Regions from separate parts of the Streptomyces sp. NPDC091282 genome, predicted to be linked through region 2. Evidence: riboswitches for the same ligand, from Rfam matches in the RefSeq annotation. Region 2 holds a riboswitch; the other holds the start of a gene.
The links. Region 2 has a riboswitch for cyclic di-AMP ahead of ACIQOE_RS28690 (transglycosylase family protein). Riboswitches for the same ligand answer to the same signal wherever they lie in the genome.
Positions count from the first base shown of each region.

Region 1: it holds a riboswitch for cyclic di-AMP, as region 2 does, so the genes downstream of both, ACIQOE_RS14530 (transglycosylase SLT domain-containing protein) here and ACIQOE_RS28690 (transglycosylase family protein) in region 2, are expected to answer to the same signal.

Region 1 is NZ_JBIVUX010000003.1:165,369-180,647, forward strand. Features, by position in the region: gene fahA (fumarylacetoacetase) at 1-932, opposite strand, end outside; gene ACIQOE_RS14520 (ATP-grasp domain-containing protein) at 1,208-2,452, shown strand; gene ACIQOE_RS14525 (HAD family hydrolase) at 2,729-3,535, shown strand; gene ACIQOE_RS14530 (transglycosylase SLT domain-containing protein) at 3,573-4,079, opposite strand; cyclic di-AMP (ydaO/yuaA leader) riboswitch at 4,083-4,280, opposite strand; gene ACIQOE_RS14535 (polyprenyl synthetase family protein) at 4,990-5,997, shown strand; gene ACIQOE_RS14540 (DUF2092 domain-containing protein) at 6,299-7,540, shown strand; gene ACIQOE_RS14545 (ABC transporter ATP-binding protein) at 7,594-8,601, shown strand; gene ACIQOE_RS14550 (ABC transporter permease) at 8,588-9,475, shown strand; gene ACIQOE_RS14555 (flavodoxin family protein) at 9,465-10,121, opposite strand; gene ACIQOE_RS14560 (tetratricopeptide repeat protein) at 10,368-11,717, shown strand; gene ACIQOE_RS14565 (VOC family protein) at 11,734-12,198, opposite strand; gene rarD (EamA family transporter RarD) at 12,230-13,195, opposite strand; gene ACIQOE_RS14575 (SDR family oxidoreductase) at 13,355-14,206, opposite strand; gene ACIQOE_RS14580 (winged helix-turn-helix transcriptional regulator) at 14,299-14,721, shown strand; gene ACIQOE_RS14585 (2-oxoacid:ferredoxin oxidoreductase subunit beta) at 14,780-15,279, opposite strand, start outside.
Region 2 is NZ_JBIVUX010000006.1:337,072-352,350, reverse strand. Features, by position in the region: gene ACIQOE_RS28705 (DUF501 domain-containing protein) at 1-54, opposite strand, end outside; gene ACIQOE_RS28700 (septum formation initiator family protein) at 84-560, opposite strand; gene eno (phosphopyruvate hydratase) at 669-1,955, opposite strand; gene ACIQOE_RS28690 (transglycosylase family protein) at 2,260-2,940, opposite strand; cyclic di-AMP (ydaO/yuaA leader) riboswitch at 2,944-3,115, opposite strand; gene ACIQOE_RS28685 (transglycosylase family protein) at 3,310-4,311, opposite strand; gene ACIQOE_RS28680 (cytochrome P450) at 4,437-5,747, opposite strand; gene ACIQOE_RS28675 (nucleoside triphosphate pyrophosphohydrolase) at 5,858-6,853, opposite strand; gene ACIQOE_RS28670 (SurA N-terminal domain-containing protein) at 7,005-7,652, opposite strand; gene ACIQOE_RS28665 (glycoside hydrolase domain-containing protein) at 7,824-8,651, opposite strand; gene ACIQOE_RS28660 (protein kinase domain-containing protein) at 8,737-10,224, opposite strand; gene ACIQOE_RS28655 (hypothetical protein) at 10,263-10,883, opposite strand; gene ACIQOE_RS28650 (HNH endonuclease family protein) at 11,139-11,858, opposite strand; gene mfd (transcription-repair coupling factor) at 12,597-15,279, opposite strand, start outside.

The DNA.
Region 1 (15,279 bases), on a different contig from region 2:
GTGGAGAACGGCGGCTCGGAGACCACGTGGCCGTTGATCGCGATCGACATCCGCAGGTCGTAGCCCGCTGGTTCCTCGGCGGTGTCGTCGAGGTACGGCAGCAGCGGGTGCGTCCGCGCGGGCGGCGCGACGCGGGCGTCCTCCAGCGCGTCCAGCGGCGTGATCCACGCCGAGACCGAGGTGGCGAACGACTTGCCGAGGAAGGGGCCGAGCGGGACGTACTCCCAGGCCTGGATGTCGCGCGCGGACCAGTCGTTGAGGAGGGTCAGCCCGAACACGTGCTCGCGGTAGTCGCCGAGCGGCACCGGCCGTCCCTGCTCCGACGGCGCGCCGACGACGAAGCCGACCTCCGCCTCGATGTCCAGCCGGACGGAGGGCCCGAACACGGGTGCCTCCGCCGGGTCGGGGGACGTCTTGCGCTGCCCGGAGGGCCGTACGACGTCCGTTCCCGACACCACGACCGTGCCCGCGCGGCCGTGGTAACCGATCGGCAGGTGCTTCCAGTTGGGGGTGAGCGGCTCGGCGGCGTCGGGGCGGAAGATGCGGCCGGCGTTCCGGGCGTGGTTCTCCGAGGCGTAGAAGTCCACGTAGTCGGCGACCTCGAAGGGGAGGTGCAGGGTCACCGCCGCCAGCGGGTGGAAGAGGGGTTCGAGCACCTCGCGGTGGGCGGGCACGGTCACCCAGGCCGTCAGGGCGCGCCGGACGTCCGACCAGGTGGTGCGGCCCGCGGCCAGCAGCGGGTTGAGGGTCGGGCGGGCCAGCAGCGTGGCGTAGGGGGAGCCGAGCGCGAGGGCCGCGGCCCCCGCGTCCAGGACGTGGTCGCCGAGGCGGACGCCGACCCTCCGCTGCGTGCTCCCGGAGGTCGAGAACACGCCGTACGGAAGATTGTGCGGGCCGAAGGGGTCACCCTCGGGGACCTCGAAAGGGGGCAAGGGGGGCATGGGGTGGCTGCCTCGCTCTCATCCGTGCCGCGCCTGGCCGACTGTGTGGTGACGCCGTTTCGACGTCGCGCGGCATTCCATGTGGTCGCGCCACACGTTACGGGTGAGTCGGCTGTCGCGGCAGTGTCTAAAGAGTTCGCAATGTCCGGATAAGCCTTGTCGGAGGGTGCAATTCCGGCTTAGCGTCCTTTGGGGGACACGGACGGGGTGGGTCCGGTCCGTAGGGGGAACACGTGGGGGGACCCGTGGCCGGGAGTGCCGTCAGCATGCCGCTCGACGCGGATCGCGAGGTACCGGGCCTGATCGTCAAGTTCGGCGACTATCCGCTGCATCACGGCGGGGTCGGCGCGATTCGCAGCCTGGGCCGCATGGGCGTTCCCATGTACGCGATCACGGAGGACGCCTACACGCCGGCGGCCTCCTCCCGTTACCTCAAACGGGCGTTCGTGTGGCCGACGACCGGCGCCGAGGAACCGGACCACCTGGTCGAGGGACTGCTCCGCATCGGCCGCCGCATCGGCCGTCCGACCGTGCTGATCCCCACCGACGAGGAGGCCGCCGTCCTGATCGCCGAGCACCAGGACGCGCTCGGCGACCGCTTCCTCTTCCCGCGCGTGGACCCCGCGCTGCCGCGCCGGCTCGCCAGCAAGCAGGGACTGCACGAACTGTGCGCGGAACACGGCATCTCCAGCCCCGCGGCCGCCTTCCCGCAGTCGTACGACGACATCGCCGACTTCGCCGAGAAGGCCCGCTTCCCGATCGTCGCGAAGAACCGCGAGGCCTTCGTACGGCGCAGCAGGCCCGCCGTCAACGGCACGACGAAGATCGCCACGCGCGAGGGACTGCTCGCTCTCGCGCGCGACTGGGGCACCCGTCCGGGGGTCATCCTCCAGGAGTACCTGCCGAGGGAGGACGCCGAGGACTGGATCGTGCACGCCTACGCCGACGCCGACGCGAACCCGCTCGCCCTGTTCACCGGCGTGAAGGTGCGTTCGTGGCCGCCGCACGCGGGCATGACGGCCAACGCGTACGTCGTCGACAACCCGGAACTCGCCGACCTCGCCGCGCGTTTCGTCAAACAGATCGGCTTCACCGGCGTCATCGACCTCGACCTGCGCTTCGACCGCCGCGACGGGCGGTACAAACTGCTCGACTTCAACCCGCGGATGGGCGCCCAGTTCCGGCTCTTCGAGAGCGAGTCGGGGGTGGACGTGGTCCGCGCGATGCACCTGGACCTGACCGGGCGCCGGGTCCCGGAGGGGGAACAGCGGGCCGGGCAGCGGTACGTGGTGGAGAACATCGACCTGCCCGCCCTCCTCGCCTACCGGCGCAGCGGCTACACCACACCGCACGCGCCGGGGCGGCCGAGCGGCACCGAGCTGGCCTGGCTCGCCGGTGACGATCCGCTGCCGTTCGTCACGATGCTCGCCCGCCTCGTGCGACCGGGCGCGAAGCACCTGTACGAGCTGTGGCGCACCAACCGCCGCGGCTCGGGCACGTCCACGAACTAGCCACCGGACCACCGTCCGCACCGGCCGCGGCCGCCGTTCCCGGCCGTCTGCCGTCTGCCGTCTGCCGTCTGCCGTCTGCCGTTCTCGGCCGACCGCCGACCGCCGACCGCCGACCGCCGACCGCGTCCCGTCGTCCGCCGACCCCGTCCCGCCGCGGACGGCACGTGCTCCGTAGCGGGACGCCCCATCGGACGTCCCATCACCGTGGACGCGGGCGTCATTTGAGGCCGGAACGCGCGGTGAGTCTCCCGGGCGTGCTGTCCGTATTCTCTGATCATGGTCGCACCCACGCCGTACTCACTGATCGCCACCGACCTGGACGGCACGCTGCTGCGTGCCGACGACACCGTGTCGGAACGGTCGCTCGCCGCGCTCGCGCGGGCGGCCCGGGCCGGGGCCCGGCATCTCGTGGTGACCGGGCGCCCCGCGCCGAGGGTGCGCCCTCTCCTGGGGGACCTGGGCTGCACGGGACTCGCGGTCTGCGGCCAGGGCGCCCAGGTGTACGACGCCGGCGCGGACCGGCTGCTCTGGTCGGTGACCCTGGACCGGGACCTGGCGGAGACCGCCCTGGGCAAGATCGAGGCCGAGGTCGGCCAGGTGTACGCGGCGGTCGACCAGGACGGCGTGGACGGGCTCACGCTCATCGAGCCGGGCTACCGGATGCCCCACCCGACGCTGCCCGCGCTGCGGGTCGGCCGGCGCGACGACCTGTGGCGCGCGCCCATCAGCAAGGTGCTGCTGCGCCACCACGCCCTGTCCGACGACGAACTGGCGGCGACCGCCCGCGCGGTGGTCGGGTCGCTGGCGACGGTCACCATGTCGGGACCGGGGACGGTCGAGCTGCAGCCGTGCGGCGTGACCAAGGCGACCGGTCTCGCGCTGGCCGCCGACCGGCTCGGGCTGAGCCCGGAGCGGGCGGTCGCCTTCGGGGACATGCCCAACGACGTCCCGATGTTCGACTGGGCGGCCCACGGGGTGGCGATGGCCGACGCCCATCCCGAACTCAAGGCGGTGGCCGACGAGATCACCTCGTCGAACGAGGACGACGGCGTGGCCGTCGTCCTCGAACGACTCTTCGGCTGACGAAGCCGGTCAGTACGCGCCGGTCAGTACGCGCCGGTCAGTACGCGCCGTGCACGTTGTCGATCGAGCCGTACCGCGCGGCGGCGTAGTTGCAGGCGGCGGTGATGTTCGCGACCGGGTCGTAGACGTCGAACGACGTGCCGTCCACGTGGTAGGTCTTGAACGTCGGGTCGATCACCTGGAGCAGGCCCTTGGACGGGATGCCCTTGGCGGCGTTGGAGTCCCAGAGGTTGATGGCACTCGGGTTGCCCGAGGACTCGCGCATCACGTTGCGGTAGATGCCGTCGTAGGTGCCCGGGATCTTCTTTTCGGCCATGATCGCGAGGGACTCGCGGATCCAGCCGTCGAGGTTGTTCGGGTACCCGGCGAGTGTCGTGGAGGCCGTGGCGGCCGACGAAGCCGTCGTGGCGGTGGACGTGGCGGCGGAGGCGGCGGTCGCCCCGATGAGCGGAAGGGCGAGAACGGCGGCGCCGGTCCCCGCGAGGGTGAGCCTGCGCAGGAGGGGGTTACGGCGGGGACGGCGGTGCTGGGAGACAGCAGACATGGCGAAGTTCCTCTCCGTCGCCTGCGAGGTGAGCTGTCGGGTTCGGGACCGGGGAGTGCCCGGCCGCACCGCCCTGAGGCGGAGCGACTTCACCCCTAGCCATTCCGGTACGACGTCCTTCGGTGACGTCCGTCGCCCGGTCCGGCGGCTTACCTGGTTCCCCCGCTCCTGCCGTGCGAATGAACTCGTCGATGGGTCACGACGGGCGGCGGCAGGATTCGGCGTCCGCCCGGTGAGCCGGAACGTATGCGAGAGCACATGTCCGAAACAAGCACCTGATGCACACAACGCACCCATTGACCTTGATCTGAGTCGTATGGGGCACTTGATCCTTTGCGGTTGCCAAGCCTCAACTCGCTTATGGCGCAAGGGAAGAAAGGGTCACCTCACCGCATTTGTGGCACTCAGGGCCACGTGACCCACTTCACGAAGTGGCAATTGCGGCGAATCGGACAAGAGGGATTCATTGAATGCCCTTTTCCGGGTGCCGACGGAATAGCGGGACGCCGTGATTTGTATGCATTGCCTCGATTGGGGCAGGTGAAGTGGTGGGCGTCACAGGCAATTCTGAAAATTGTCCGAATTGTTCTTATCCGGGGTGAGGGGCCCGCGAAGTGGGGCCGGCCGGCATCGACGGGCGGCGGAAGGGGTACCTCCGGTCCGGGGCACCGCGTGCCTCCGGTTCACCACGGTTTCGCGACAAGAGCCGGTACTTCCTGTTAAGTCATGAGATGTCAGGTCGTATCGGCTGATCAAAAACATACCGGTCGTGATCCGATAGCGCCCGGGGTGTAACGGTGGGCGCCCTCGGTGATCGAAACCTGACCGGATACGCTGACTTGAGTGATGGCAGCGACCTATCGACAAACCGTGTAAGCGCCAGTGGACACCAGCAGACAGGAGACCCCTCGTGACCGTCGGGCCGTTCGGGCTGAGCGTGCGGGACCAGGCTCTGGAAGCCGATGTCCAGGCCGGATTGACGGCTGTCGAGGAGGGCTTGCTAGAAGCCACCAAGAGTGAGGTCCCGTTCATCACGGAGGCCGCGCAGCATCTCGTGCGGGCCGGCGGGAAGCGGTTCCGGCCCCTGCTGGTGATGCTGGCCGCGCAGTTCGGTGACCCGTACGCGCCCGGCGTGGTGCCGTCGGCGGTGGTCGTCGAGCTGACCCACCTCGCCACGCTCTACCACGACGACGTCATGGACGAGGCAGCCGTGCGCCGCGGTGTCGACAGCGCCAACACCCGCTGGGGCAACTCGGTCGCCGTCCTCACGGGCGACTTCCTCTTCGCCCGCGCCTCGCAGATCCTCGCCGACCTCGGACCCGAGGCGGTGCGGGTCCAGGCCCTCGCGTTCGAACGGCTGGTGACGGGCCAGATCCTGGAGACGGCCGGTCCTTCCGACGGGCGTGACCCGGTGGACCACTACCTCGACGTGCTCGGCGGCAAGACCGGCTCGCTGGTGGCGGTCTCCTGCCGCTTCGGCGCGATGATGTCCGGCGCCGACGAGACGGTCGTGGACGTCCTCACCCAGTACGGCGAACGCCTCGGCGTCGCCTTCCAGCTCGCCGACGACGTCCTGGACATCGCCTCCGACTCCCACGAGTCCGGCAAGACCCCGGGGACCGATCTGCGCGAGGGCGTCCCCACGCTCCCGGTGCTGCGGCTGCGCGAGCGGGCGGCCCGGCTGGGGCTGGCCGAGGACGTGGCACTGTGCGAGCTGCTGGACTCCGACCTCACGGACGACGCCCGGCACGCGCAGGCCCTGGCGGCCCTGCGGGCGCACCCGGCGCTGGAGCAGGCGCGCCGGGACACGGTCAGGTACGCCGAGGAGGCCCGGGCCGCGCTGGCGCCGCTGATGGAGTGCGACGCGAAGGCGGCGCTCCTGGAGCTGTGCGACGCGGTGGTGCACCGGGCGGGCTAGCCCGAACCCTTCCTGTGTGACTTGGGTCACGTCCCGGAGGCTCGCGCGACGAGCGGTTACGGAACGTGACAGGAGGCGTCTCCGCCGTGCGACCCCTACGGGTCGGGGGAGGCGCCTCCACCCTTGTGTCATACCGCAGTCGTACACGGAGTTGGCTCCCGGGTCTGACGCTTGAGCGGCCCGGATTTGGTGAGATGGAAACCACGGAAATCACCACCGCTCACCGATTCGGGTGAGAATGGCGGCTCAGGGTGGGACACGTGCGAGCACAGCCGCCGCCGACGACGGAGGTAAGGCACACATGGCACCGTACGAAACCGAGGACAGCACGGGGGCCGCGCAGGCCGACGACGAGCTGCGCGCCGAGCGGCGGCGCAAGGCCGCGCGATACGTCGTCCCGGTCGCGGTCATGGGCGTGGCCGCGGCCACGATCGGCCTGGTTCCGGCACTCGCCGACTCGGGCGACCCCGACCTGCCGAAGATCACCGCACAGGAACTCATCGACAAGATCGCCAAGTCGGACGTGCAGCAGCTGTCCGGCACGGTGAAGATCAGCACCGACCTCGGCCTGCCCGACCTCGGCGGCCTGGAGAACGGCCTGCTGTCCGGCGCGGCACAGGGCGGCGACGGCTCCTCGGCCGACCCGTCGGCCAAGCTCACCGAGCTGGCCTCGGGCACGCACACGCTGCGGGTGGCCGCCGACGGCCCCGACCGGCAGAAGGTCTCGGTGCTGGAGAGCGGCGCCGAGTACAGCCTCATCCACAACGGCACGAACGTGTGGGGCTACGACAGCAAGTCCAACGAGGTCTACCACTCCACCGACGCCGGCTCCGGCAAGGCCGAGCGCCACGAGACCCCGGCCACCCCGAAGGACTTCGCCGACCAGCTCCTCAAGTCGGTCGACGACACCACGTCGGTGAAGGTCGACGGCACCGCCCAGGTCGCGGGCCGCGACGCCTACCGGCTGGTCGTCAAGCCCAAGCAGTCCGGCACGACGGTCGGCGCGATCAGCATCGCGGTGGACGCCAAGACCGGCACCCCGCTGAAGTTCACGCTCACCCCGTCCAGCGGCGGCGCGGCCGTGATCGACGCCGGGTACACCCAGGTCAGCTTCGCGAAGCCGGCCGCCTCCACCTTCGACTTCACCCCGCCCAAGGGCGCCAAGGTCACCGAGGGCGACAGCCTCGACAAGGCGAACAGGGCCGAGAAGGGCGACAAGGGCGACAAGATCACCAGGACTCCCGGCAGCCACGACACCCCCGGGGCGCCCGGCGCGAACGGCTTCGACGTCCTCGGCAAGGGCTGGAACGCGATAGCCGTCATCGACACCGGCACCAAGGGCGGCCTGCCCAGCGGCTCCGCCTCCGCAGGCGGTGACCTCGGCGGCTTCCTCGGCTCGCTCGGCGACCCGGTCTCCGGCAAGTTCGGCAAGGGCACGGTGTTCTCGACCCGCCTGATCAACGCCCTGATGACGGACGACGGCAAGGTGTACGTCGGTGCGGTGGACAAGGCCGCGCTGGTGAAGGCGGCGAACGCGGGGTAACAAGGGCGTCAGGAGTTCCCCGCCCGGCCCGGCACGACGAATCGAGGGAGCCGATGGACCAGCCGTCCGCCACGGAGCGCGGGCCGCACGACCAGGGTGAGGACGACCCGGGCCGGGACGACCCGGCGCGCACGGGCGTCATCGACACCCGCGGCCTGACCAAGCGCTACCGCGGCGGACAGCTCGCCGTGGACGGTCTCGACCTGACCGTCCCGGCGGGCAGCGTCTTCGGCTTCCTCGGTCCGAACGGCTCCGGCAAGACCACCACCATCCGCATGCTGATGGGCCTCATCGCCCCCACCTCGGGCACGGCCCGCGTCCTGGGCCGCCCGATGCCGCGGGCCTCCCGCGTCGTCCTGCCCCAGGTAGGGGCGCTCATCGAGGGCCCGGCGCTGTACGGCTTCCTCTCCGGCCGCGACAACCTGCTGCGGTACGACGCCGCCGACCCGACCGCCGACCCGCGCACCCGGCGCTCCCGCGTCGAGGCCGCGCTGGACCGGGTGGGCCTGACGGCGGCCGCGGCGAAGAAGGCGAAGGCCTACTCCCTGGGCATGAAGCAGCGCCTCGGGCTGGCCGCCGCCCTCCTCCAGCCCCGCAGGCTCCTGGTCCTGGACGAGCCGACCAACGGACTCGACCCGCAGGGCATGCGGGAGATCCGGTCCCTGGTGCGGGAGCTGGCCGGAGACGGCACCACCGTCTTCCTCTCCTCCCACCTCCTCGACGAGATCGAGCAGGTCTGCACCCACGCGGCCGTGATGGCGCAGGGCCGGCTGATCGCCCAGGGCGCGGTGGCCGACCTGGCGGCCGGGGCGCGCGGCCGGCTCGTGGTGCACACCCCGGACACCGGCGACGCGGCCCGGGTGCTCAAGGAACAGGGCGTCGCGGACGTCGTCACCACGGAGGACCGGGTCACCGGCGAACCGCCCGAGCGCGACCTCGCCGAGGTCAACGCGGCGCTCGTGGCGGCAGGCGTGCGGGTGCGCGGCTTCACCCTCGAACGGGCCTCGCTGGAGGACGCGTTCGTCGCACTGACCGGGGAGGGATTCGATGTCGCGGGCTGACGTGGCGGTCCCGGCCGCACCGGCCGCACGGCCGAACCCGCTGTGGACCCTCGGCCTGTTCCGCAGCGAGCTGGCCGTCACCCTGCGCCGCTGGCGCACCCTGGCTCTGCTCGGCGTCCTGGCGGCCGTGCCCGTGCTGATAGGGATCGCGGTCAGGATCGAGACCCAGGGCGACGGGCAGGGCGGCGGTGACGGGGGCGGCGGCCCGGCGTTCATCGCGCAGATCACCAACAACGGGCTCTTCCTGGTGTTCACGGCGCTGGCCGCGACCCTGCCGTTCTTCCTGCCGATGGCGGTCGGGGTGGTCGCCGGGGACGCGATCGCCGGCGAGGCCAACGCGGGCACCCTGCGCTACCTGCTGGTCGCCCCCGCGGGCCGCACCCGCCTGCTGCTCACCAAGTACGCGACCACGATGGCCTTCTGCCTGCTGGCCACCCTGGTGGTCGCCGCCTCCGCCCTCGCCGTCGGCGCGCTCCTCTTCCCGCTCGGCGACCTGACCACCATCTCCGGCACCCGGATCTCGTTCACCGAGGGCCTCGGCCGGGCCCTGCTGATCGCCCTGGTGGTGGCGGCCTCCCTGACCGGCACGGCAGCGCTGGGCCTGTTCGTGTCCACGCTGACCAACAGCGGCATCGCGGCGATGGCCACCACCGTCGGCCTGCTGATCACCGTCCAGATCCTGGACCAGATACCGCAGCTGCACGCGCTCCAGCCGTACTTCTTCTCCCACTACTGGCTGTCCTTCGCCGACCTGATGCGCGACCCCGTCTACTGGGACGACCTGGTCAAGAACCTGGAGCTGCAGGCCCTGTACGTGGCGGTGTTCGGCTCGGCGGCCTGGGCGCGGTTCGGCACGAAGGACATCACGGCGTGAGGGCCGCGGTCCCGACCGCATCACCGGTCCCAGCCGCGCTGCCGCTCCCGTCCGCTCCGCTTGTCCCGTCCGTTCCGAAGCGGGCCAGAGGTGCTTCCGTGGCGAAGAACTCCTTGGCCCGCGCGAGTGCCCCGGTGTCCCTGAGGACGTCCCCGCGTGCGCTGCCGTTGCCGAGCAGCACACCGCCGAAGCGCATGCCGAGGTAGGCGGCCGAGTTGCGCAGCAGGCCGGCGTAGGGGTCCGCGACGGACGGATCGTCGTCGGCCAGCGCGGCCACGCCCCACAGGGTGCGGCCCGCGAGGGTGGCCTTGAAGTCGAGGCCGGGAGTGCGCAGCCAGCCGGACCAGTGGTCCAGGTAGCGCTTGGTGAGGCCGGACACCGAGTACCAGTACACCGGCGAGGCGATCACGATGTCGGTGGCTTCGAGGGTGGCGTCGAGCAGCAGGCCGGGCGCGGTGTGCGCGGCCGGCCGTACGTGGTCGGCGTCGCGGCGCAGATCCACGAAGTCCGGCAGCGGGTGGTCGGCCAGGCTGATCCAGCGCTGTTCGGTGGTCTCGGGCAGCTGCTCGGCGGCCCGGCGTGCCAGGAGTTCGGTGTTCCCGTCGGGACGGGAACTGCCCAGCAGGAACAGGAAACGGCGAGTCACAGGATCCCCCAGGTGAACGGCGTGCGATGAATAAAGCTGTCTGCATCTTATGCGTGTGCATTCAAATTGGCCAGGGTGTGCGGCGGCGGCCGGGCCGGAACCCGGCTTCTGCGCACGAGGACACCGGGCGGGCCCTTCCTGATGCGAGGCTGTGACGTCGCGGTGACGCGTGGGCCGAGGGGAGCGGCCAGACTGGACGGTACGCACGGGTACGACCGGACGGTGACGCCGGGGGAATGAGGGCCGATGTCCCGACTCAGCCGCGAGACGAAGCGGGAAGCGCAGCAGACCGACCGGTCGGCCGAACCGGTCGAGGTGCGTGTCACGGGCGGCGCCGCGACCGTCGACGGCGTACCGCTGTTCCCGGCGCCCGGAGAAGAGCCCCAGCAGGCGGTCCTCAACCACCTCCAGCGCCTCGCCCTCGCCGCCGGCCGTCCCGCCCTCGCCACCGTGCACGACAGCCGCATCGGCTATGTCGTACGCCTCCAGGTGAACCCGGACGGTTCCAGCAGCTTCACCGGCGAACCGGTACGGATGGCCGTGCCCGGCGCCCCCGCCCCCTCCGTGGCCCCCGCCCCGGCCCCGGAGCCGGTGCGGGGGCCCGGCCGGGACCGGTCCGCGCACGCGCTGCACGCCGTCGCCCAACCCGAACCCGAGGCCGCGGACCCGGCTCCCGCCCACCGGCCGCCGGTGGCCCCGGCCCCACGGCTGCTCGGTACGGTGCAGCCGCCGACCGGCGTCTTCGGCCCGCCGCCCGTCATGGACGGCCCATCGGCCCCCGCCGCCGTCCCGGCGGCAGCCCCCGCCGTCGTCCCCGCACCCGCACCCGCTGTCGTATCCGCACCCGCACCAGCACCCGCCGTCGTATCCGCACCAGCACCCGTCCCCGCCGTCGTCCCCGCTCAGGCCGTCACCGGGCCTTCGCCGGTGTCCCGGGCCGACGGGGCCGGTCCTCGTGTCGAGCCCGTCACGGCACCCCCGGCTCCGCCCGCGCCCGTCCCGGCGCCGCTCGTGGAGCCCGTGGGCGGTGGCGTGTTCGATCCCGACCCCCGGCACACTCCGGCCCGCGGCTTCGACGCCGTCGCCGAGGAGGTGCTCGGCGACGAGCCGGTGACCGTGACCGCGGAAGGGGCCGCGCTGCTCACCGAGCCGGTGTCGCTGATCAACGAGGCCGTCCGCGCGGGCCGTATCGAGGCGGCGGCCGACCTCGCCGAGCGCACCGTCGCCGAGGCCGGTGCGACCCTCGGCGAGCACCACACCGAGGTGCTGCACCTGCGCGAGCTGACCGCCTACATCGCCTACCTGGCCGGCGACCCGCTGCGCGCCTTCCACCTCTCCCTCGACCTGGCACGGCAGCACCGGCGGGCCGGGGACGGCGAGGGCGCCTACGGGAACGTGCGCAGCGCGGCCACCGCCTGGCGCGCGGTGCGCGACCCGGAGCACGGGCTGCGCCTCGGCCGCGACCTGATCGACCTGTGGGCACAGCTCACCACCGAGGACGGCCCGGCCGCCGGTGAACCGGAGGAACTGGACTCCGCCCGCGCCCGGATGGGCCGCCTGACCGAACGGGCCCGGCGCGCCGCCGAGCGGGCCTGAGCGCGGGGGCGACGGGTCACTGCACGCAGAACTCGTTGCCCTCCGGGTCGGCCATCACCGTCCACTCCCCGGCCGGTTCGGACACGTGCCGCACCACCGTCGCGCCCAGCTCTTCGAGCCGAGCCACCTCCCGCGACCGTTCGCCCGCCCCGGCGTGCAGGTCGATGTGGAGCCGGTTCTTGCCCGGCTTGCCCTCCGGCACCCGCTGGAACAGCAGCCGCCGGCCCAGCCCGGTGCCCCGCTCCTCGTCGAACGGATCGTCCGGATGCCGTACGGCGACCAGGTCGCGGAAGGCGGCACGGCCGTGGTGTTGCACGGCCGCCGCCCCGGGCAGCGCGCCCAGCTCCAGCAGGCGTTCGACGAACGCGCTGTTGTCCTCGGCCGTGTAGTGCAGCGCGGCCGCCCAGAAGTCGGCCTGGGCGTGCGGGTCGCGGGCGTCGATGACGAGCTTCCAGTGCAGGGGTGCGGGCGTCTGCGTCATGGCGCCCACTTATAGCCGACGGGTGCGGGCCTCACACCTGACTTCGCGGTGCCGGAGCGGTGGCCGTCACCGGCAGGGCGGCGGCCGCGGCCGCGAGCGCCCGTGCCGACCTGCGGGCGGTGCGCAGGGCGTCCCAGGTGAGCAGGGCGAGGGCGACCCAGACCAGGGCGAAGCCGGCCCAGCGTTCGGCGGGCATCGCCTCGTGGAAGTAGAGGATGCCGAGCAGGAACTGGAAGACCGGCGCCAGGTACTGGAGCAGGCCGAGCGTGGAGAGCGGGACGCGGATCGCGGCGGCGCCGAAGCAGACCAGCGGCAGCGCGGTGACGATCCCGGTGGAGGCCAGCAGGGCCGCGTGCCCGGCACCGTCGTTGACGAAGCTGGACTCGCCGTGGCCGGCCAGCCACAGCAGATAGCCGAGCGCGGGCAGGAACTGGATCGCCGTCTCCGCGGCGAGGGACTCGACGCCGCCGAGGTTGACCTTCTTCTTGACGAGTCCGTAGGTCGCGAAGGAGAAGGCCAGGACGAGGGAGATCCACGGCGGCTGCCCGTAGCCCACGGCCAGGACGACCACGGCGGTGAGGCCGACGCCGACCGCCGTCCACTGCGCGGGCCGCAGCCGCTCCTTGAGCAGCAGCACGCCCATCGCGATGGTCACCAGCGGGTTGATGAAGTAGCCGAGCGAGGCCTCGACGACGTGACCGGCGTTCACGGCCCAGATGTAGACGCCCCAGTTGACGGTGATCACGGCGGCGGCGACCGCGACCAGGGCCAGCCGGCGCGGCTGCCGCAGCAGCTCGCCGGCCCACGCCCACCGCCGTACGAAGGCCAGCGCGACGGCGACGAAGACCAGGGACCACGCCATCCGGTGGGCCAGGATCTCCAGGGACCCGGCGGGCTTGAGTAGCGGCCAGAAGAGCGGGACCAGGCCCCACATCCCGTACGCGGCGAAGCCGTTCACCAGCCCCGCCCGCCGCTCACCCCTCGATATCTCGGCCACCGGCCCTCCTCACGCCCTCGTGCCCCGCTCCGGCACACCGGGACGAAGGTAGCGCCGAGCACCCCCGTCTGTCATGGCCGTATCGGCATACGGTCATGACAGGCGGGGGTGCGGGCACCACGCCTCTCACGGGCCACGCGCGGCCCGCCGGGGCCCGGCCTACTTCAGGGCGTCCGCGACGGCCTCCGAGATCGGCGAGGTCGGCCGCCCGGCCAGCCGGGAGAGGTCGCCGGAGTCGACGACCAGCTCGCCCTTGGCGATCGACGCGTCGACGTCGGCCAGGATCCCCGCGAACGCCTCCGGCACGCCGGCACCGGCCAGGATGTTGCGCAGCGTCTCCACCGGCACGGAGTTGTACGAGATCTCCTTTCCGGTCTGGCGCGCGATCTCCGCCGCGTACTCCGCGAAGCTCCAGGCGGTGTCGCCGCCCAGCTCGTACGTCCGGTTCTCGTGGCCCTCGCCGGTCAGCACGGCGACGGCGGCGGCCGCGTAGTCCGCGCGCGAGGCCGAGGAGACCCGGCCGTCACCGGCGGCGGCGACGACGGCGCTGTGCTCCAGCACCGGGGCGAGGTTCTCCGTGTAGTTCTCGTGGTACCAGCCGTTGCGCAGCAGGGTCCAGGGCAGGCCGGAGGCGAGCAGCAGTTCCTCGGTGGCGCGGTGGTCGTCCACCAGCGAGGCGTTCAGGCTGCCCGGCGCGCTGGTGTACGCCAGGAGCGCCACACCGGCCGCCACGGCCGCGTCTATGACGACCTTGTGCTGCTGCGGACGGCCCTTGTCGAACTCGTTGCCCGAGATCAGCAGCACCTTGTCGCCGGCGGCGAAGAGGCGGTCGAACGTCTCGGGGGAGTTGTAGTCGGCGACGGCGACGGTGACGCCCCGGGCGGCGAAGTCGGCGGCCTTCGCCTCGTCGCGCACGACGGCGGTGATCTGCTCGGCCGGGACCTTCTCCAGCAGCTGTGCCACGACGTGGCGGCCGAGGTGTCCGGTGGCTCCGGTGACGACGATGCTCATGGTCTGCGATCTCCTTGTGGGGTTCGGATGTCACTAACCTTAGGAGGTGCGCTAACCATTGGAAAGTACCCACTTTGAAGTAAGGTACTGGCATGGCCGTAAGTACCCATGGAGTCGAGAACCGTTCCGACGACACGCCCGCGGCGCGGGTCGCCCCGTACGCCGTCGGTGAGCAGATGTGCCCGCACCGGCTGGTCCTGGAGCACGTCACCAGCCGCTGGGGCGTCCTGGTCCTGATCCAGCTCCTCGACCGCCCCCACCGCTTCAGCGAGCTGCGCCGGGCCATCGGCCGGGTCAGCGAGAAGATGCTCACCCAGACCCTCCAGACCCTGGAACGGGACGGCCTCGTCCACCGCGACGCCAAACCCGTCATCCCGCCCCGCGTCGACTACTCCCTCACCGACCTCGGCCGCGAGGCCGCCCGGCAGGTACGGGACCTGGCGCTGTGGACCGAGCGGCGGATGGCGGACGTGTCCCGGGCCCGGGAGGCCTACGACGAGGCCAAACGCGCCTGAACACGGAGCGGGGCCCGGACGCGATGTCCGGGCCCCGCTCCGCTTCTCGCCGGGAAGGTCAGCCCACGACCGTCCAGGTGTCCCCGCCGGCCAGCAGCGCCGCCAGGTCGCCGGTGCCGTGCTGCTCCACCGCCGTGTCCAGCTGCTCCGACATCTGGACGTCGTAGACCGGCCGTTCCACCGAACGGAAGACGCCGATGGGCGTGTGGTCCAGGGTGTCCGGGTCGGCCAGCCGGGACAGGGCGAAGGCCGTGGTGGGGGAGGGGGAGCGGGCGTCGTGGACGAGGATCTCGGACTCGTTGTCCGGGGTCACGTCGACGATCGCCAGGTCACCGGTGAGCCGGTCCCGGACCAGCCCGCGGGCGCCGTCCGCGCCGAAGCGGATGGGCCGGCCCTGCTCCAGACGGATCACCGCCTCCTCGGCGGACTGCTTGTCCTTGAGGGTGTCGAAGGCGCCGTCGTTGAAGATGTTGCAGTTCTGGTAGATCTCGATCAGGGCCGTGCCGGGATGGGCGGCGGCCTGCCGCAGCACGTCGGTCAGGTGCTTGCGGTCCGAGT
Region 2 (15,279 bases):
GACGTCGGCGTCGGTCGGCTCGGTGCGCGGAGTGGAGGGCGGAGGCGTGTGCATGACTGTGTTCTGTGCGGCTTTCTGTCGGTTCACTGGTCGGACGCGTCGGACTTGTCGACGCCGTCCCAGACGTTCGCGTACCACGGCCGGTCGGCCGCGCCGAGGTAGGCGTGCGCCTGCTGGGCGGCAGCGGGGTCGATCACGATGTAGCCGGTCTCCCCCGGCATCACGTAGTGCAGCCGCTGCCGGATCTGCTGCTCGGCGTACGCGTCGTCCTGCCACCGGGCCTTGACGTCCCGCAGCTGCTCGACCCGCTGCCTGGCCTGCTTCTGCTGACGCTCCTGGTCGGCGATCTCGGCACGCTGGGAGACGTACTGGCGCATCGGATAGGCGAGCGCGACGATCATCGTGCACAGCACGATCGCGAGCAGCGCGGCGCGGCCGGTGAGCCGCGAGCGGCGGGCCTGCCGCTTGGTCTGGGAGCGGTAGACCCGGGCCGCCGTCTGCTCGCCGAGCAGTTTCAGCCTGGTCGCGGTGGAGAACCGGTCCCGGTCCCTCACGGCCATGTCCCCGCCTCCCGTTCACACGCGCGTACGTCCCCGCACACGGTACGGGACCGGGTACGGGGACGTACGTACGACTGGCTAAGCCTTACCCTCTACGGGCCCTACGGCTCAGCCCTTGAAGCGCGGGAAGGCGCTGCGGCCGGCGTACACCGCGGCGTCGTCGAGGATCTCCTCGATGCGCAGCAGCTGGTTGTACTTGGCGACGCGCTCGGAGCGGGCCGGGGCGCCGGTCTTGATCTGGCCGCAGTTGGTGGCGACGGCGAGGTCGGCGATGGTGACGTCCTCGGTCTCGCCGGAGCGGTGGGACATCATGCACTTGAAGCCGTTGCGCTGGGCCAGCTCGACGGCGTCCAGGGTCTCGGTGAGCGAGCCGATCTGGTTCACCTTGACGAGCAGGGCGTTGGCGGCGCCGTCCTCGATGCCGCGGGCCAGGCGCTCCGGGTTGGTGACGAACAGGTCGTCGCCGACGATCTGGACCTTGTCACCGAGCTTGTCGGTGAGGACCTTCCAGCCGGCCCAGTCGTCCTCGAACAGCGGGTCCTCGATGGAGACCAGCGGGTAGGAGGCGACGAGCTCCTCGTAGTACTCGGTCATCTCGGCGGCCGAGCGGGACTTGCCCTCGAACTCGTACTTGCCGTCCTTGTAGAACTCGGACGCGGCGACGTCGAGCGCGAGCGCGATCTGCTCGCCGGGGACGTAACCGGCCTGCTTGATCGCCTCCAGGATGAGGTCGAGCGCGGCGCGGTTGGACTCCAGGTTCGGGGCGAAGCCGCCCTCGTCGCCGAGACCGGTGGACAGGCCCTTGTTCTTCAGGACCTTCTTCAGGGTGTGGTAGACCTCGGCACCCCAGCGCAGCGCCTCGGAGAAGGACTCCGCGCCGATCGGGGCGATCATGAACTCCTGGATGTCCACGTTGGAGTCCGCGTGCGAACCGCCGTTGAGGATGTTCATCATCGGCACCGGCAGCAGGTGCGCGTTGGGGCCGCCCAGGTAGCGGAACAGCGGCAGGTCGCTGGCCTCGGAGGCGGCGTGCGCGACGGCGAGGGAGACGCCGAGGATCGCGTTGGCGCCGAGCGAGCCCTTGTTGTCGGTGGCGTCCAGGTCGAACATGGCCTGGTCGATCAGGCGCTGCTCGGTGGCGTCGTAGCCGACCAGCTCCGGGCCGATCTGCTCGATGACGGCGAGGACGGCCTTCTCGACGCCCTTGCCGAGGTAGCGGTTGGGGTCGCCGTCACGGAGCTCGATGGCCTCGAAGGCGCCGGTGGAGGCGCCGGAGGGAACGGCGGCACGACCCGTGCTGCCGTCGTCGAGGCCGACCTCGACCTCGACCGTGGGGTTGCCTCGGGAGTCCAGGATTTCCCGGGCTACGACGACGTCGATGGACGGCACGAGCATCTCCTTCTTGGGATGTGACGCTGGTTGTGCGGGCGCACGCGGGCCTTGTCGGCCCTTGCTCAGCCTTGCGACTAGAGCCTAACCGTCCCGGACCCGTCATCCGGCCTACCGACCGGCCCGTGGACACACTGACGGTACTCATTGTTCATGTACGGAACAAAGGGGGGTCCGATGAAGAACGGGAGAAGAGCGGGTCAAGAAGAGGACCGCGGGCGGCGGCCCGCACACGAAAACCCCGCCCCGGTGCGTACGGGGGAGAACGCACCGGGGCGGGGGTCCATGGGGGACGGGGGCGGCCTGCCGCCTACTTGAGGTGCAGCATCTGGCCCGGGTAGATGAAGTCGGCGTCGTCGACGATGTCCTTGTTCAGCTTGAACAGCGTCTGCCAGCCACCCTTGACCTTGTGCTTCTCGGCGATCGAGCTGAGCGAGTCGCCCTTGACGACCTTGTACTCGCCGTCGCCCTTCTTCACCTTCTTGCCGGTCGGGGTGGTGACCGTCTTCTTGGCGGCCGGGCGCTCGGCGGAGCGGGAGGCGGCCTGGCTGTCGGTCGAGCGGTCGGCGGTGCTGCCGCTCGACGAGCTGCCGGAGGAGCTGGAGCCGCCGTTGTAGGCGGCGCCGGACAGGCCCGTGCCGCAGACCGGCCAGGCACCCTTGCCCTGCGCGGCGAGGACCTTCTCGGCGATCTCGATCTGCTGCGCCTTGCCGGCCTGGTTGGCCTGCGCGGCGTACTGCGTGCCGCCGTACGCGGCCCAGGTGGAGGCGGAGAACTGCAGGCCGCCGAAGTAGCCGTTGCCGGTGTTGATGGCCCAGTTGCCACCGGACTCGCACTGGGCGACGGCGTCCCACTCGGAGGCGGTGGCCGCGGAGGCGGTGCCGGTGGCCATCAGCGGAGCGGCGATGGCGACGCCGGTGACGCCGGCGAGCGCGGCGACGCGGGTGGCCTTGGACGGACGACGGTGCTTGCCCTTGCCGGAAAACAGCATGGAGGATCCCCTCACCGACGCCTGCGAGGTGAGCTGTCGGGTTCGGGCCGAATGAGTTGCCCGGCCGCACACCTCACGGTGCGCGGCTCCACCCCTAGCCGGACACGGCGGTCTCAACCACCGGTCCCGGCACCTACCTTGGGTCCCCCGCTCCTGCCTACGGCGCTTGACGCGACGACTGTTCCCGGGCGGCCGCTGGCAGGACTCGGCGTTGCGACAACCGGGGCTCGTGGTGACGAGCGGCCTTGACCGTAAACAGGCGATCAGGTGAATTTCAAAGATGATCAGGGCCTTTGAGACTCATCCCACACTTTCACCAAAACGGACATTCAACTCGAAGCGGGGCGTCAACTCCCGCCGACACCGGTCCTATTCGGCGCCGAGCTTCAGGGTCTGACCGGGGGCGATGTCGTTCGGGTCGGTGCCGATGTCGGCCTTGTTGGCGGCGTAGAGCGCACGCCATCCGCCGTCCAGGTCAAGGGAGTCGGCGATGGAGGCGAGCGTGTCGCCGTCCCGCACGGTGTAGGTGTCCGCGCTCCGGGAGGCGTGACGGCCGGAAGAAGTCCCACTCTGACCGTTTGTCACGCTTTCGTCCGCCGAGCCGCCGCGGTGCTTGCCGCTGCTGCCGATCGCACCCGTGTCGACGAGGTCCCAGGAACTGCCCGTCTGCCACGAATTGTCCGAGTCGTCGGCTTCCGGAACGACCGGGTTCTCACTCGCCTTCGAGGTGTCCGAGCCGCCGGATCCCTTTTCGGCCGTCTTCGAGGAGGCGGCGGGAGCGTCCTTGCCGGAATCTTCGCTCGCGCTCGGCGACGGCGTGGCGGACACGGAGTCCGAGGGGTCCGCCGAGGAGTCGGAGGGGCCGGAGTCCGAGGGGGCGGATGAATCCGATGAACCAGAAGAAGAGGACGAATCCGACAGCCCGGTGGGCGCGTCGGAGGAGCCGGACGCGTCGTCCGAGCCGTCGGCGCCCGTGTCGACGTTCACCGAGGCGTCGTCCGAGGAGAGCCCGGCGAGCAGGGCGCAGGTCCGCCAGGGCTTGGTGCCCTGGTCGGCGAGGATCTTCTCGGCGACGGCGATCTGCTGCGAACGGCTCGCCTGGTCGGGCGTGCCGGCGTACTCCTGGCCGCCGTACCGGTCCCAGTCGTCCTGGGACATCTGCAGGCCGCCGTAGTACCCGGTGCCCTCGTCCATGCTCCAGGAGCCGCCGCTCTCGCACTCGGCCACCCGGTCCCAGGTGCTGCCGTCGGCCGCGTTGGCGCTCGCCGCACCGAGGAGCGGGATGGCGATGGCCGAGCCGGTCACGCCGGCTGCCACAAGGAGTGCCGGAGCCTGACGGGGGCGACGGTGACGACCGTTCCCGGAGAGCATGCGGAGACCTTTCGAGCGACAGCGGTGACCGGCACGACGGTCCTGCCGGCGCGCCGCACTGATGGGTGAACGTATAGGCAGACGATCACTTGTCACAAGTTAATGCCGCGTAGATCACGTGAAGATCACATAGTTGAACCCTGGTCATCTTTGGCGGAGATGGGCTCGGCGGGGGTGAACTCCACTGGGAGCGTGCGCAGTCCGCGCATGATGAGGCCGCCGCGCCAGCGCAGCTCGCTCTCCTCCGCCGCCAGCCGCAGGTCCGGCAGCCGGGTGAGCAGGGTGGCGAGCGCGCTCTGCCCCTCCAGGCGGGCCAGCGGGGCGCCGAGGCAGTAGTGGATGCCGTGCCCGTACCCGAGGTGCTGGTTGTCCCGCCGTGCCAGGTCGAGGGTGTCCGGCTCGGCGAACCGCTCCGGGTCCCGGTCCGCGGCGGCGAGCACGACCAGGACCGGGTCGCCGCCGGCGATGCGCTGCCCGCCGACGTCGAGCGGCTCGGTGGCGAACCGCCAGGTGGCGAGCTCCACCGGCCCGTCGTAGCGCAGGAGTTCCTCCACCCCGGTCTCCAGCAGCCCGCGCTCGCCCGCGGCCAGCGACTCTTGCAGGCGGCGGCGCTGTTCCGGGTGGGTGAGCAGGGCGTACGTGCCGTTCCCGATGAGGTTGACCGTCGTCTCGAAGCCGGCGAACAGCAGGATGAAGGCCATGGCGGCGGCCTCGTTCTCGGTGAGGTGCTCGCCCTCGTCGGAGGCGCGGATGAGCCCGGAGATGAGGTCCTCGCCGGGGGCGGGCTCGGCGGTCAGCGCCTCGCGCTTGCGGTGGATCAGCTCGGCCAGGTAGCCGCGCATCTTCTTCACGGACCGGGCGACCCCGCCCCGCGGTCCTCCGCCGTGCCGGATCATCATCCCGGCCCAGTCCCGGAAGTCGTCCTGGTCCTCGCGCGGGACGCCCAGCAGGTCGCAGATGGCGTAGATGGGCAGCGGGAAGGCGAACTCGTGGATGAGGTCGGCCTCGCCCCGCTCCGCGAACCCGTCGATGAGCCGGTCGGTCAGCTCCTGCACCCGGGGCGCGAACTCCGCGACCCGGCGCGGGGTGAAGGCCTTGCTGACGAGCCGGCGCAGCCGGGTGTGGTCCGGCGGGTCGATGTTCAGCAGATGCGTCATCAGCTCGGCCTTGCGCTCGCCCGGGATCCCGGTCTTCCCCTTCGCGTGCGCGGGCTCGTCGTGATGCGCCGGGTTCTTGGACAGCCGGGCGTCGGCCAGCGCCTGCCGGGCGTCGGCGTAGCGGGTGACCAGCCACGCCTCGACCCCGCTGGGAAGCCGGGTGCGGTGCACCGGCGCGTGCTCCCGCAGCCACGCGTAGGCGGGATAGGGGTCGGCGGCGAACTCCCAGGTGAAGAGTTCGGGGGCGGCGGTGGCGTCGGAGGCGGGCTGGTCGGTCACCTCATGACGGTATCCGGCGGCGTGCACCGCCCGAGCCACGCGGCGTCGGTCCCGGCCGGGAGGAGCCGACCGCTCCGGGCAAGCCCGCCAGCCCCGTCCGTGGCGGTCCCCTACGCGTCCACGCCTTCCGCCGCCCGTACCGCGTCCCGGTAGGCGCGGGCCGCCGCGCGCAGAGCCGCCTCCGGGTCGACGCCCTCCGTCTCGGCCCGTACCGCCAGGGCGAGCAGTTCGTACCCGATGCCCCGGTCCTGCGGGAGGGGCACCTCCAGGCCCGCCGTGTGCACGCGGGAGGCGAGCTTGGCGGCCAGGGCGAGACCGGGCTGGGCCAGGGGCACCCCGTCCGTGACGGACGCGCGGCGCTTCTCGATCGCCTTCGTGCGCAGCCAGTGCTCCTTGACCTCCTCCGGTGTCGAGGCCGTCTCGTCGCCGAAGACGTGCGGGTGGCGGTGGATGAGCTTCGTGACGATGCCGGCGGCCACGTCGTCGACCGAGAAGGGGGCCTCGGGGTCCTCCTCCGCGATGCGTGCGTGGAAGACGACCTGGAGGAGCACGTCGCCCAGTTCCTCGCGCAGTTCGTCGCGATCGCCGGCCTCGATCGCCTCGACGAGTTCGTAGGCCTCCTCGATGGCGTACTTCGCCAGCCCCTCGTGGGTCCGCCGCGAGGACCAGGGGCACTCCCGGCGGATGCGGTCCATGACCTGGACGAGGTCGAGGAGCCGGGCGCCCGGCAGGTCGTAGGAGGCGGGCAGCAGCTCCAGCTCGGGCATCGCGACCCGGCCGGAGCCGGCCATGCGGGCCAGGCCGTCGGTGAGGGCCGGCTCGCCCTCGCCCGTCGCGACGACCACCACCGTCCGGCCGCCGGCGCAGGCGTCGACCAGTTCCTCCGCGGTGGGCGCGGACTCGTCCACGGTGGCGCCGGCCTCGCGCAGGTAGGGCAGCTGCGGGTGCGCGCCGTCCGCGCACAGCACGCGGTCCGCCGAGCGCAGCGCCTGCCAGGCGGGCCAGGACAGCAGGCCCGGGGCGACCCGGTGGCTGGTGGTGAGCAGGACGATCCGGCCGGGGCCGGGGACGGGAGGGACGGAAGGCCGCGAGCTGGTGGTGTTCACGATCCGAACGTAACGCACCCGCGCCGCCCGCCCCGGGCGTTGTCCACAGGCCGGGGGTGATCAGATGCTCGTACGACCATCGGCGTCCGGCCCGCCCGTCCTACGCCGTCACCTGACCGTCCCGCGCCCCTACGCCATCGCCCGGCCCGTCCTACGCCGTCGCCTGGGTCCCCGACGACGTGACCTCCCGTACCCACGGCGTCTTGGCGTCCACCCGGCTGCTCTTCTCGACGTCCCAGGCGCCGTAGCGCGGGTTGAGGTCGACGTGGAGTTCCTCGGAGGCCTTGGACAGGGCCTTCCAGAAGGCGGGCTGGGTGGTGTCGGTGCCCAGCTGCTTGGCGAGTTTCTGCGCTTCCAGCTGGAGGCGCAGGTTGTCGTCCAGGCGCTTGGGCGCGATGCCGTACTTCTGGAGCCAGGCGTTCTGGAGCGCCGCGGAGCCGCCGGCCTGCTGGGCGAGGCCGTTGCGCATCTGCTGGATCTCCTTGCGGGTGACGCTGATGCCGTTGTCCTGGGCGGCCCGGTGCAGCACCTGGTCGAGGACCATGTTGTGCAGCGTGTCCCGGGTCAGGCTGCTGGTGGCGGCGAGCACCTGCTGGTACTGCTGGTCGTCCGGCACCGCCGCGCGCTGGGCCTGGCGCACCTCGTTGACCCGGGTCTCCAGCTGGGCGACGGTGATCCGCCGGCCGCCGACGACGGCCGCCGCGCCCGGGTGCGCCTCGCTTCCGCAGGCGGCGAGGAAGGGGACCGCGGTGGCGATCGCGGCGGACAGGACGAGCGCGGTGCGACGGCGGCGGTGCAAGGATGCCTCCCGAGGAGATTGTGCGACGGTGCACAAAGTCTTGCGGTGATCGATGGTAGGCAGTGGGCAAGCTCTGGCCAACCCATTCGACCAACGATTCACACGCGCATCCGGCACCGCCGCGCCACCCTCCGCAAGGGTTTGCGGTACGGACCGCCGCGGCGGGCGGGCTCAGCCGGTGATCGCCACCGGGGCGTCCCAGGCGTCGCGGTCCACGGTGATCGTGTAACCGCCGCGGGTCTCCTTGCTGTTGACCATGTACTGGTGCGCCCGGCTGTGCCCGGTGAACTGGGTGGCGCCGAAGGGCCAGTCGGCCGTCGTGGTGTTTTTCTTGTCCCACAGCGCGTACCAGAGGTTGCCCGGCAGGTCCGTCTTGTCCTTGGCGTTCGCGATGGCCTTGGCGCTGGAGCTGGTGAAGCCGTAGTAGCCCGCGCGGTAGGTCTTGGCGCGCAGCTGCTTGTCGAAGGAGCGCACGTAGGTGAGCACGGCGTCGTTGCACGCCGTGTTCGTCGTGTCGTACGCCTCCATGTCCAGATAGATCGGGCTGCCCGCCTTCATGCCGAGGGCGGCGGCCTTGGCGACCGCGTCGGTGGCGTCGGCGGTGCCGAGGGAGGCCGCGTTGGCGGTGGTCATCTTCTCCGGGCTGGAGCCGGTCTGGCAGGACGGCTGGGCGCCGACGTAGAGCGGGATGAGCTTCCAGCCCGTCGCGGTCACGGACTTGACCCAGGAGGCGGTGAGGTTGGGCTGCGCGCAGCCGCGGTTCTTGCCGCCGACGTAGACGGCGGCGGCCCCGTAGAGGCCGCCGTACCATGCCTTCATCGCGGCCGCCGAGGGCGCGGCGCAGGTGTCGAACGCGCGGCCGGTGTAGGTCTTCTGAGCGGGCCAGGCGGTGGCCGCCATGGAGGTCTGCGCGGCGATCCCGGCCCCGGCGACGACCGCGGCCCCCGCGACGCCCCACGTGATGTATCTGCGCTTCTTGGACTGCCGATGGCTGGACATGCCGGAACCCCACCCCTGAAATCTCTGTGTCTGTGCTGTGCGAAGGACCCTGCGGACAGCAGGTGCAGTATGAACGGTGGGCGGACTAGCCCCGCACCTGCCCCAGCCATTGCAGCGTCCGCCGGATCTCTCCGGCCATCGGATGGCCGGGCCCGTGGAGCCGTTCGACGTCGAACAGCAGCCGGGTGAAGGTCTCCTGGCCGGCCGGGCGGTCGCCGAGCGCGAGCAGCAGGTGCCCGATCCGGCGCCGTACGTCGTGCGCGAGCTGGGGGTCGCCGGCTACGTACTGGTTCTCGTAGTACGGCAGCAGCGCGCGGTACTCGGCGAGCGCCGCGGCCGGTTCGCCGAGCTGTTCCAGGCACTGGGCGGTGTCGTAGCGGAACCGCAGCGACTGCGGGTCGGCCTGCCCGGCCTCGGCGGCGCGTTCGCCGGCGAGCCGGTGCAGTTCGGGCAGCGCGCGCCGGTACTGGCCGTCGTCCATCAGGGTGGCCGCGTACTGCTTGCGCAGGGTGCGGACGACCGTGGAGTGCTCGCCGTGCTGGTCGGCGGCGACCGGCAGGATCGCGCCGAGGATGTCGACGGCCTGCGTGATGCGTCCCTCGCCGAGCAGCCGCTTCACCTCGTCGACGGCGGTGGCGACGTCGGGTCTTCCGGGCACGGCCGCCACCGGGGCCGCGGGCTGGGGCGCGGGCAGCCGCGCGCGGTCCGGCCAGGGCGCGTGCGGGCGCAGGAAGGGGCGGGTGGGGTCCAGGGGCGCGCCGGTGTGCATGCCGCGCGGGGGCAGCAGCGGGACGAGGTTCTCGTACACCTCCTGCGCCGAGTCCGGCCGGTGCTGCGGGTCCTTGGCGAGCAGCCGCAGGACCAGCGCCTCCAGCGGCTCGGGCACCTCGGGGCGGAGCCTGCGCACCGGCACCGGCTGCTCGTACAGATGGCGGTGCAGCACGCCGAGCGAGGTGGAACCGGCGAACGGCACCTCTCCGCTGAGCAGTTCGTGCAGCAGCACGCCGAGCGCGTACAGGTCCGTGTACGGTCCGACCGCGCCGCCCATGGCCTGCTCGGGCGCCATGTAGGCGGGCGAGCCGATGGGCGTGCCGGTGTGCGTGAGGCGGGTGCTGTCGGTCTCCATCACGGAGGCGATGCCGAGGTCGAGGACGGTGATGGTGCCGTCCTGCTTGACCATCAGGTTGCGCGGCTTCAGGTCGCGGTGGACGATCGGCACGGCGTGCACGGCGCTCAGCACGGCGCACAGCTGCGCGGCCACCGCGACCGCCCACGGCCAGGGGTACGGGTCGTGCTCCGCGAGGTGCCCGGCGAGGTCGGTGCCGTCCACGTACTGCATGACGAGGAACAGTTCCTCGCCCTCGGTCCCCGCGTCGTGCACGGTGACCAGGCCGGGGTGGTCGACCTGCGCGGTGACCCTGCACTCCCGCAGGAACCGGCGGCGCAGTTCGTCGGCGTCGGCGCCGGCCACCTTGTCGGGGCGCAGCAGCTTCACGCCCACGCGCCGGTCCAGCCGCTGGTCGTACGCCGTCCAGACCTGGCCCATGCCGCCCTGTCCGATGAGCGTGGACAGCTGGTAGCGGTCGGCGACGACGCGCCCGGGCGCCACGGTCACCTGCCGCCCTCGCCGGTGCCGTCGTGCTTGCGCAGGTAGTCGCTCAGCTCGTCGAGTTCGGCCCGCACCTGCTCGATCCGCGCGGGCGCCGGACGCTGCGGCGGCGCGGGTATCGGCGGCTGGGAGTGCGGCGGCCGGGCGACGGGCGGCACGGTGTGCGGGGGCGGGGTGTGCGGCGGCTGCGCGCCCATCGGCGTCGTCACCGTGGTGAACGGGGAGGAGGGCTGCGGATAGCCGTACCCGCGCGCCGCCTGCTGCGCCGCGTACGCCTCGCGCTGCCGCTGGAAGTGGCGTACGTCGGCGGCGAGGTAGTAGACGACGGTGGCCAGGAGCGCGCCGAACAGCAGCGTGATCCCCAGGTAGCCGCCGACCGTGTGCACGTCGTCGCCGGGCTCGGTGGCCAGCAGCACGATGCTCAGGATGTCGGCCGCGGCGACCGCCACCAGCAGGCCGTAGTCCGCGGATCTTCGGGTCACCGTGGCCAGCCGCAGCATCATCACCCACGCCAGGAAGCCGACGCTGAACAGTCCCATCGCCACGAACACCACGCGCAACAGGACCAGTACCGCGTCGTGCGGCGGCCGCTGCACCGGCTGCGCATGGCCCTGGCCTTGCATGATCGCTCCTGTTTTGCCTGAAATAGGGCGTACGTGCCCGCCCGGTGCGTCCGCCAGCGAACGGCACCGGTCGTGCGGTGGTCGCTTCGAGCATATGGCCCGACACCGACGTGCGGTCCGGGTTGTATCGAACCGTTGTGTGGCGATCGCCGGACGCGGCCCCGCACCGAGGGGTGCGCGGTGCCGTAGGGGCGCGCGGGGAGCATGCGCGCGCACCCCGGCCGCGGTGGACCGGGGTGCGCAGGGGGCGTCGTATCAGCGGGTCTTGAACCGGGACGGCGCCTTGGTCGGGTTGCCGCCCGTGGGGAGTTTCTGGCCGGGGCAGCTCGCGAGGACCTTCTTCATGGCGGCCTTCTCGGCGGAGGTCACCCACAGCCCGTACTTCTTCTTCACGGCCACCTGCGCCGCGACGTAGGTGCAGCGGTAGTCCTTGGCGGGCGGCAGCCAGGTGGCGGTGTCGCCGTCGCCCTTGCCGCGGTTGGCGCTCGCGTTGACGGCGAGCAGGTTGAGCGGGTCGTTGGCCAGGGCTATGCGCTTGCTGCCGTCCCAGTACTTGGCGCCCGTCTGCCATGCGTCCGAGAGGGCGACGAGGTGGTCGATGTCGACCAGGCTGCGGCCGCGCTTGTAGGTGACGTTCTTGCCGGAGTAGGGGTCCGGGTCGAGCACACCGGAGGAGACCTTGCAGTCGCCGTCGGTGAACTTCACGTCCTTGAGGTCCCGCTTGAGTATGTCGTCCCGGGTGTCGCAGGAGTTGGAGTCGGTGTCCGCCCAGGCGGAGCCGAACTTCTCCCGTGTGTAACCGGTCTTCGGCGCCCGGCCCTTGACGGTCAGCGAGTCGGCCGCGCTCATGGCCGCTCCCCCGCCGCCCGTCGCACCCTGGGCTCCCGGGCTCCCCTTGTCCTGCAGGTCCTTGCAGCCGGCCACGGCGAAGACCACGACGACAGCGATGACCGCCCCGCCCCTAAGACGCGCCACGTGCGCCCCCTCTTCCTTCCTCTTTCCGCCCCCACGCGGACGGATCTCTCCTGGCTCACGGTATCCGCCGCGCGGTTCACGCCGAACGTGCCCTAAAAGGGATGAACGACTATGAACTTCCCTTTATCGGAACCCTTCTGACGCACCGGGAGAAGCCCGGGCGGTACGCCTTCGCGCCCGCTCACACCACACCGCGGCCACACGCCGTACCGCACGCCTTGCCGCTCGACGACGCGTCAAACCGGCCGGGCGGACACCGGGCCGGGAGCGACGGGCCGTGCGCGGCGTACGGCGGCCCGACCGCGGGCCGCGGGGCAACACGGCGCAGGGGGCGGGAGTTCGAGCCGGGCGAGGCGGTGCGAGGGAGGCCCGGCGGCCGCCCGGTGCTCACCCGGTGATCGCCCGGCTGTGGCACCGGCGTGACGGCGCCGGGTGCGGGTCCCGGCGGCCGGGCGGCCGGGCGGTGGCTGCCGGACACGGCGAGGGAGCGCGCAGCGGCCACCGGACCCGGCGGAGGAGCGCGCACGGCCGGGGTGGTCCCGGCGGCGTGGCCGTGACCGCCCCGGTCACCGGACGGCCCGGGTCACCGGGTGCGGGGCCGGGTGGTCCCCTATCACCGGACGCGAGGCCGCGTGAGCCCCGGTCCCCGGACGCAGGGCCGCATGAGCCCCGGTCCCCGGACGCAGGGCCGCATGAGCCCCGGTCCCCGGACGCAGGGCCGCGTGGGCCCCGGCCGCGTTACGAACCCAGCACCGACGCCAGGAACTCCCCGACCCAGCTCAGCAGATCCCGTCCGACCAGCGGCTTCCCGCCGACCTTCGCGGTCTTCGGGCGCGGCACCAGCACCTGGTGGACGCTCGGCTTGATGACGGTCCCGGGATACAGCCGCTTGAGCCGCAGCTCCTGCGACTCCCGCAACTCGACCGGGGCGAAGCGGATGTTGGTGCCCTGGAGGACGATCTCGCCGACCCCGCAGGCACGGGCGAGCATCCGCAGCCCGGCGACCAGCAGCAGGTTCTCCACCGGCTCGGGCAACTTGCCGTAGCGGTCGGTGAGTTCCTCGCGGACGGCCTTGATGTCCTCTTCGGAGTTCGCGGAGGCGATGGCCCGGTAGGCCTGGAGGCGCAGCCGCTCGCCGGGCGCGTAGTCGTGCGGGACGTGCGCGTCGACGGGCAGCTCGATCTTGACCTCCAGCGGCGGCTCCTCCTCGATCTCGCCGGTCTCCAGCTGCCGCCGGTAGTCCGCCACCGCCTCGCCGACCATCCGGACGTACAGGTCGAAGCCGACGCCCGCGATGTGGCCGGACTGCTCGCCGCCGAGCAGGTTGCCCGCGCCGCGGATCTCCAGGTCCTTCATCGCCACGTACATGCCCGCGCCCATCTCGGTGTGCTGGGCGATGGTGGCGAGCCGTTCGTGCGCGGTCTCGGTGAGCGGCTTCTCCGGCGGGTAGAGGAAGTACGCGTACCCGCGCTCGCGCCCGCGCCCGACCCGGCCGCGCAGCTGGTGCAGCTGGGACAGGCCGAAGGTGTCGCCGCGCTCCACGATCAGGGTGTTGGCGTTGGAGATGTCGATGCCGGACTCCACGATCGTCGTGGAGACCAGCACGTCGAACTTCTTCTCCCAGAAGTCGACGACGACCTGTTCCAGCGCCGATTCCGACATCTGGCCGTGGGCGGTGGCGATCCGCGCCTCGGGGACGATGTCGCGGAGCCTGGCCGCCGCCCGGTCGATCGACTCGACCCGGTTGTGGATGTAGAAGACCTGGCCCTCGCGCAGCAGTTCGCGGCGGATGGCGGCGCCGATCTGCTTCTCCTCGTAGGGGCCGACGAAGGTGAGCACCGGGTGCCGCTCCTCCGGGGGCGTGGTGATCGTGGACATCTCGCGGATGCCGGTGACCGCCATCTCCAGGGTGCGCGGGATCGGGGTCGCGGACATGGTGAGCACGTCGACGTTGGCGCGCAGCTTCTTCAGCTGCTCCTTGTGCTCGACGCCGAAGCGCTGCTCCTCGTCGACGATGACCAGGCCCAGGTCCTTGAACTTGGTCTCCGAGGCGAACAGCCGGTGGGTGCCGATGACGACGTCGACCGCGCCGTCCCTCAGCCCCTCCAGGGTGGCCTTGGACTCCGTGTCGGTCTGGAAGCGGGAGAGCGCCTTCACGCTCACCGGGAACTGCGAGTACCGCTCGGAGAACGTGCCGAAGTGCTGCTGCACCAGCAGGGTGGTGGGCACCAGGACGGCGACCTGCTTGCCGTCCTGGACGGCCTTGAAGGCGGCCCTGACCGCGATCTCGGTCTTGCCGTAGCCGACGTCGCCGCAGATCAGCCGGTCCATCGGGACCGACTTCTCCATGTCGTCCTTGACCTCGGCGATGGTGGTCAGCTGGTCGGGGGTCTCCGCGTACGGGAAGGCGTCCTCCAGCTCGCGCTGCCAGGGCGTGTCCGTGCCGAACGCGTGCCCGGGCGCGGCCATCCGCGCGCTGTAGAGCTTGATCAGGTCGGCGGCGATCTCCTTGACGGCCTTCTTGGCGCGCGCCTTGGTCTTCGTCCAGTCCGCGCCGCCCAGGCGGTGCAGGGTGGGCGCCTCGCCGCCGACGTACTTGGTGATCTGCTCCAGCTGGTCGGTCGGGATGTACAGCCGGTCGCCGGGCTGGCCGCGCTTGGCGGGGGCGTACTCGACGACCAGGTACTCGCGGGTGGCGCCCTGGACGGTGCGCTGCACCATCTCGATGTAGCGGCCGACGCCGTGCTGCTCGTGGACGATGTAGTCGCCGGGCTCCAGGGTGAGCGGGTCGATGGTCTTGCGGCGCCGGGCGGGCATCCGGGCGCCGTCCTTGCCGGCCGCCTTCTGCCCGGAGAGGTCGGTCTCGGTGAGCACGGCGATTCTGAGCGCCGGGTCGACGAAGCCGTAGTCGATGGAGCCGCAGGAGACGTGCACGACCGAGGGGCTCAGCTCGCCGAGGTCGACGTCCAGGCGGGCCGCGATGCCCTCGCCGCCGAGCACCTCGACGGTGCGGGAGGCGGGGCCGTGGCCCTCGGTGACGTACACCGTGCGCCAGCCGTCGGCGAGCCAGCCCTTGGTGTCGGCGAGTGCCTTGGCGGTGTCGCCGCGGTAGGTCTCGGTGGCGTGCATGCCGAGCTTGAGGGTGTCGTCGGACAGCTCCTCGTCGGCGGCGAACGGCGACACCGACCACCACATCATGTCCAGCTCGCGTGCGCGGTCGCGGACGTCCGCGATCGACCACAGGGAGGCCGCGCCGACGTCGATGGGTGCCTCGCCGCCGCCCGCGGTGGCCGCCCAGGACGCCTGCAGGAACTCCTGCGAGGTCGCGACGAGGTCGGCGGCGCGCGTGCGGACCCGCTCCGGGTCGCAGACGACGGCCATCGACCCCTTGGGCAGCACGTCGAGCAGCAGCTCCATGTCG